DNA from 3 places in the Chromobacterium sp. ASV23 genome. Region 3 is predicted to be linked to each of the others. Evidence: predicted binding sites of a transcription regulator. Region 3 holds the regulator's gene; each other region holds the start of a gene.
The links. Region 3 encodes sigma-54, which starts transcription at its own class of promoters, with help from an activator protein. Its sites were predicted from a motif close to CTGGCACGCTTCATGCTT; they were not measured.

Region 1 (2,266 bases), on a different contig from region 3:
TCGGTCAGCTCCTGAGCGTAGCGATAGGCGTCGCTCTTGAACGGCAGGGTGATATTGAGCCCCTTTCCGCCATGGGCGACAAACTCGTCGACGACGTCCTTGAATCGGCCCAGATCGGCAAACAGCTTTTCATAGGAGATATCCTGGCCGGTAGCCTGGGCGAATTCCTGATGGATGAACGGCGACTGGCTATGGGAAATCGGGTTGCCGATAACGGCGTAACGATCGGTCATGGTCGGCTTTCCAATATTAAGTTGGCGCTGCGCGCGGCAGCGGATTCAGGCCACACTTTGCCGTTTAATGACATAAACTTCAACCCGCCCAAACCATTCGCTCAATTCTGCTCCCACGGCAGGCCACGCTGCCGCCAGCCGCCCACCGAGTTGCGATGGCCCATTTCGTCCTTGTCGCCCTCGAAGCCTTCCAGCACGTTGTACACCTCGCTGTAGCCATTGGCCGCCGCCAGCCGCGCCACTTCATCGGAACGGACGCCGGAGCGACACAGCACCAGCAGCACCGATTCCGGGTCCACCTGATGCGTCAGCTGGGCCAGAAAATTGGGGTTCGGCGCCATGCCGGGAAAGCTGCGCCACTCGATCTTGACAGACTGCGGCACCGTGCCGACAAACTGCCACTCGGCATGGCTGCGCACGTCCAGCAGCACCGCCTTGGGCAGCGATTGCATCAGCTCATAGGCTTCGTCCGGCAAAACGGCGCCGCTATAGGGCAGGCCCATCTGCTCCGCCCGCTCGTGCGCGGCCTGCAGTATCAGGTTCATGCGACTCATGATGTATCCCTCCGTTTGCAACATGCGTGGCGTAGAGTCGCTGACAGAACCCCTGATCCTGCGTTGCGCTCCTTGCCGGGCGACCGCTGTCTGCGTCGGCGCGCCTTCGCTCAGGCTCTCTGCAGGGTTTTGTCAGCGACCCTCATGTTGGCGATTATCTGCCCGAACAACATGACTGGCAAATGACATGGCTGGCGAATGGCACCAATCTGGTGCATTACAAAAATTTACGGCACCAGCATGGGTCAAACTTGTCCATTCCAGGTTGCTGGCGAAGGCCATGCGCCTATGACACAATGCAGCAGCAGCGATTTTTAAGCTGGCACGCTTCCTGCTTTATGCCGGGCGTACCAATTTTCACGCACTTGCCCTTGGGTGCACGTTGCCTTTCAGGAGATAAACCATGGCAGTAGCCGACGTAGTCAAACTGATCCAAGAAAACGACGTCAAATTTGTCGATCTGCGCTTCACCGACACCCGCGGCAAGGAGCAGCACGTCTCCATCCCGGCCCATGTGCTGCTGGAAGACGCCGACGCCTGGTTCGAGCGCGGCCACGCCTTCGACGGCTCCTCCATCGCCGGCTGGAAAGGCATCCAAGCTTCCGACATGCTGCTGATGGCCGACCCGGCTACCGCCCGCATCGACCCGTTCTTCGACGAGCCGACCGTATTCATGCACTGCGACGTGATCGACCCGGCCGACGGCAAGGGCTATGACCGCGACCCGCGCTCCATCGCCAAGCGCGCCGAAGCCTACCTGAAGGCCTCCGGCATCGGCGACACCGCCTACTTCGGCCCGGAGCCGGAATTCTTCATCTTCGACAGCATCACCTGGGGCACCGACATGTCCGGCTGCTTCGTCAAGATCAAGGCCGAAGAAGCGGCCTGGGCCTCGGCGGAAGAATTCGAAGGCGGCAATATGGGCCACCGTCCGGGCATCAAGGGCGGCTACTTCCCGGTGCCGCCGGTTGATTCCTCGCAAGACATCCGCTCCGCCATGGTGCTGCTGCTGGAAGAGCTGGGCATCCCGGTGGAAGTGCACCACCACGAAGTGGCCACTGCCGGCCAGAACGAAATCGGCACCAAGTTCAGCACGCTGACCCAGCGCGCCGACTGGACCCAGATCCTGAAGTACGTGGTGCACAACGTGGCCCACAGCTACGGCAAGACCGCCACCTTCATGCCCAAGCCCATCGTCGGCGACAACGGCTCCGGCATGCACGTGCACCAGTCCATCTGGAAAGACGGCCAGAACCTGTTCGCGGGCGAAGGCTATGCCGGCCTGTCCGATACCGCCCTGTACTACATCGGCGGCATCATCAAGCACGCCAAGGCGCTGAACGCCATCACCAACCCGGGCACCAACTCGTACAAGCGCCTGGTGCCGCACTACGAAGCTCCGGTGAAGCTGGCCTACTCCGCCAAGAACCGCTCCGCCTCCGTGCGCATCCCGCACGTGGCCAGCCCGAAGGCGCGCCG
Region 2 (2,266 bases), on a different contig from region 3:
CTCGAAAATCACTAGGAAATACGACGCCAGCGACATCGCCTCGAACAGGATCAAAAAGTAAAACGCGTTGTCCATCGCTACCAGCGCCGTCATCGAGGCGATGAAGACATTGGCGAAGAAGCCCATCGCGCCTACGCCGCGTCCGCGGTATTCCCGCACATACGACCAGCCATATAGCGAGGCGAGCAGCGTCAGCGCCGAAATGGCCAGCAGCAGCAGCGCGGCTAGCGGGTCCAGCCGCACGGCGAAATGGGCGAATTCAAACGGTCCGTCCATCAAAAAGCGTTCTACCGTCCCGGTTTGCAATACCGGCAGCGAGGCGGCCAGGCCGCAGGCCGCGCCGGCCATGCCGAAGACGGACGAGGCGCCGATGGCGAGGTTTTCCAAACGGGCCAGCAGCAGGCTCAGCAGCGCGCCCGCGCCATATAGGCAAACGGACAACAGCAGCCATTGCAGGGGAGCGAGGCTCATGATCTTTCCTCCGGCAGGCTCGGGTCCGCGCCCAGCGCGAACAGCGCCGCCTGGCGGCGGGCGTCGGCGGCGCGCGCGAGCGCATCGTTGTCTTCCAGCCGCAGCGCCTGCGTCGGGCACACCCGCATGCATTCCGGGCCATCGGCCAGGCCTTGGCACAGGTCGCACTTGACGGCGATGGCCTTCACGCCCGGTTCCCAGGCCAAGAGCGGCGACAGCATGGCGTTGCTGTCATGCGGCGCGGCGGCAGGCCGGGTTTCCGCCAGCGGCGGCTGCCAGGCCGGGCTGATGGCGGCCACCCCGCTGCAGGCCGTGCCGGCCAGCTGGATGGCGCCGAACGGGCAGGCGATGGCGCATAGCTTGCAACCTATGCACAGCGTTTCATTGAGATCGATGGAGCGGCCGGACAGCGAGATCGCCGCCACCGGACAGACGCGCGCGCAAGGCGCGTCGTCGCAATGGCGGCACAGCACCGGCGCGGTGACGGCGGCCGTGCGCGTGACGGCCAGCCGTGGATGCGCCTGCAGGCCGGCCGCGCGGTGCAGCGCGGAACAGGCGGCCATGCAGGTGTTGCACCCATTGCAAAGCTCGGGCTCTGCAATGACGAAGCGGTTCATGATTCCCCCAAGTAAAGCCAGGCGGGGCCCGGAATGGCTTTACTTATGCACGAGGCGTGCCAGATTGGTTTTTGTCTGATTTTCTTTGTTTTTCATGGGTTTATATTGTCGCTGCTAGCGCAGCGGCGGTGTCGATTTAGTGTCGGTGCCACAGGGTGTCGTCAGAAGTGACGAGGTTGATTGCTTGGTAAAAAGCGTTATCAGATTCAGATGAGTATGTGGGTTCAGTGCAATAGGATGTATGTATCCATCACAGACAGTCTTTTTGCTTATTTCTGTATTTCAATAATTCAATTAAAAACACATACTGTCATATGTATCAGTTTTTTATTTAAAATGAATCCAGTAAATTGAGCTTGCCGCACCAGCCCATCCCTGCAACCTTGATTTGAGCTTTTCTGCGGTTGCTTTTCAGTATGTCTGCATTAAGTAGATTCCACCTATCACTCGCATTTTATGCAAACCAATTTGAGGGTAACTGAAATGAGCAAAAAAATTCTGAAGCTGAAGTTTGATGGTCAAGATTTTGGTTATGTGCGCATGCAGAAGGGGACTGATTCGTTCTATGGTGGCGGCGCCGAAAAAGAGGCTATTGAGTTTGAGCTGGAAAGCTATAAGGGCAGTAATACTCGTTTCTATTTCAAGGTTGCCGGTACCAAAGACAGTTATATGGATTTCTCCCTCTCCTCCTCCGTGCTGAAGGTTACAAAGCCTTTCTTCAGCGTTGAACAATCGAGCATTTGTGCGTGGGAACTGATTGGCGGCGAGCTGCATGCCATTCTGGGCGGAAAAGACACGACCAAAGCGGTGAGCCGCAGCAAGAGCGATCCGATTTCCACCATTTTGTACGCAAACTCCCCGTACGATGGCAACCATTGCCAGGTCAGCATTGAAGATGCGACTCACAAGACTTCGAATCACGAGAAAGCTGAGTTGCAGCACGCTTTGATTTAAGTAGATAAAGAATTTAGCTTTGCAAAGCGGGCAGGCAATATGCGCTGCCCGCTTTTCTTAATCTCGTGGCTGCCTATGCGGTGGGATTTAACAAATCCTCGGCAGCTGCTCGCCGTTGATCCAATCCACCATCCGCCTGCCGCCGAAGGCGGTTTCCATCTGCACAAACTGGTTGGCGTCGGCGATGGCTTCGCCGATGATGGCCGCGTCGCGTCCTTGCGGGT
Region 3 (2,266 bases):
CGGCTCTTTGATAAACCCGGAATTCTACGTTGCCTTGATAGTACTGAAAACCGGCAAGCGCAAAGAAAAACGGGAACCGCCCGGTTCCCGTCCTTTTCAACTAGGCGTCACAGCGAGGGCTGCTGGACTTCGCCGGAGCTTTGCACGCGGTGTTCGGTCAGCTTTTCCTTGTGCTTCAGCACTTGGCGGTCCAGCTTGTCCATCAAGAGGTCGATGGCGGCGTAGAGGTCGGCTTCGGTAGCCTCGATGTGGATGTCCTTGCCGGACAGATGCACATTGACTTCAGCCTTTTGAACCAGTTTGTCTACCGACAGGGTCACGGAGATGTCGATCACGTTGTCGACATGGCGGGTAATGCGCTCCAGTTTGTTCTCGATGTATTCGCGCAGCGACGGAGTGACTTCCAGGTGCAGGCCAGTTACTTTGAGGTTCATACCCTAGCTCCTTCTGGTGTTGACCGCCCGGGCGGGTTGTCGGGCGGCATTGTATTCTTGTGCAGGCTCTTACAGCGCCTTGCGCAGATTCACCGCCGGAATCTGCATGGCTTCACGATACTTGGCTACGGTGCGTCTGGCAACCTGTATTCCTTGCTTGGCCAGCGCGTCGGCGAGGGCGCTGTCCGACAGCGGCTTCGCCCGGTTTTCGCCTTCTATCATGCTGCGGATGTGAGCCTTGATGGCGGTGGCGGAACACTCGTCACCGCTTTCAGTCTCCAACGAACTGCCGAAGAAATACTTGAGCTCGAACAAACCTCGCGAACAAAGCAGGTATTTCTGGCTGGTGGAGCGGGATACGGTGGATTCGTGCAGGCCCAGCTCTTCCGCGATATCGCGCAGAATCAGCGGCCGCATCGCCACTTCGCCTTGTTCAAAGAACAACTGTTGACGCTCGACAATAGCTTCCGCCACTTTCAGGATGGTGTCAAACCGTTGCTGGATGTTCTTGACCAGCCAGCGCGCCTCCTGCAGCCGGGCGGACATCTCGCCGCCCTGGCCGCGGCTGTCGGCCAGCATGCGCTCGTACAGCTGGTTGACGCGCAGCCGCGGCACGGCCGAGCGGTTCAGCTCCGCCACCCAGCGTCCGCGCAGCTTGCGCACGCTGATGTCGGGGATCACGTAGTGGACATCGCCGTGATGGAAGCCGGTGGCCGGGTGCGGGTTGAGGCGGGCGATCAGCGCCTGCGCCGCGCGCAGTTCGGCGTCGTTGCAAGCCAGCAGCTTTTTCAGCTTGGCGTAGTCGCGGCCGCCCAGCAGCGCCAGATGTTCGCGCACGATGGCCAGGGCCAGCGCATGGCCAGGTTCGGCCGCGGACAGCCGCTGCAGCTGCAGCTGCAGCGATTCCGCCAGCGTGCGCGCGCCGACGCCGGCTGGGTCGAATTGCTGCAGCAGGGCGAGGCCCACGGCCAGCTCGTCGCTTTCCAGCTGCAGCTCCAGCGGCAGATGGCTGGCCAGCTCGTCCAGGCTTTGCGGCATGTAGCCGTCGTCGTCCAGCTCCTCGATCAGCAGCCGCACGATGGCCTCGTCGCGGCGCGGCAAGGCGATCTCGCCCAGCTGCGCCAGCAGGTGCTCGCGCAGGCTGACCGGGCAGGGCACGTTGAGCATCGGGTCGTAGTCGTCGTCGCCGCCGTGGCGGCTGCCGGCGCCCCAGTCCAGCAGCTCGCCGGCGCTGTCGTCGCGGCTGTCTGCCGCTTCGCTCTCCGTGGTTTCCCGCGCTTCCGCCGCCTCCGTGGGCGCGTCGCTGTCGCGCGGCTCGTCGCCGCGTTCCAGCAGCGGGTTGTCCAGCAGAAAGCGCTCCACCTCGGCCTGCAGGTCCAGCGTGGACAGTTGCAGCAGTTTGATCGACTGCTGCAGCTGCGGGGTCAGCGTCAGCTGTTGCGAAACCTTGAGCTGTAGTGCCTGCTTCATGGTTTACAGGTGGAAATGTTCGCCAAGGTAAACCTTGCGCACCTTGTCGTTGTTGACCAGCTCCTCCGGCTGGCCGGAGGCCAGCACCGAGCCGTCGCTGATGATGTAGGCGCGGTCGCAGATGCGCAGCGTCTCACGGACGTTGTGGTCGGTGATCAGCACGCCGATGCCGCGCTCTTTCAGGAAGGAGATGATTTTCTGAATATCGATTACCGCGATCGGATCGACGCCGGCGAACGGTTCGTCCAGCAGGATGAAGCGCGGCCGGGTGGCCAGCACGCGGGCGATTTCCACCCGGCGCCGCTCGCCGCCGGACAGCGCCAGCGCGTTGCTGTCGCGCAGATGGCCGATGTTCAGGTCGT

Region 1: a site for sigma-54 is predicted at 1,107-1,124, ahead of glnA (glutamate--ammonia ligase). Genes of this name have one in related genera too.
Region 2: a site for sigma-54 is predicted at 1,134-1,151, ahead of JHD59_RS00200 (4Fe-4S dicluster domain-containing protein). Genes of this name have one in related genera too.

The regions. Positions count from the first base shown of each region.
Region 1 covers NZ_JAELTR010000002.1:104,360-106,625, reverse strand. Annotated here, with positions in the region: gene aroE (shikimate dehydrogenase) at 1-233, opposite strand, end outside; gene JHD59_RS01655 (rhodanese-like domain-containing protein) at 335-787, opposite strand; gene glnA (glutamate--ammonia ligase) at 1,191-2,266, shown strand, end outside.
Region 2 covers NZ_JAELTR010000001.1:46,123-48,388, forward strand. Annotated here, with positions in the region: gene hyfB (hydrogenase 4 subunit B) at 1-471, opposite strand, end outside; gene JHD59_RS00200 (4Fe-4S dicluster domain-containing protein) at 468-1,034, opposite strand; gene JHD59_RS00205 (hypothetical protein) at 1,572-2,042, shown strand; gene hypE (hydrogenase expression/formation protein HypE) at 2,130-2,266, opposite strand, start outside.
Region 3 covers NZ_JAELTR010000018.1:67,220-69,485, forward strand. Annotated here, with positions in the region: gene raiA (ribosome-associated translation inhibitor RaiA) at 108-434, opposite strand; gene JHD59_RS09990 (RNA polymerase factor sigma-54) at 504-1,904, opposite strand; gene lptB (LPS export ABC transporter ATP-binding protein) at 1,908-2,266, opposite strand, start outside.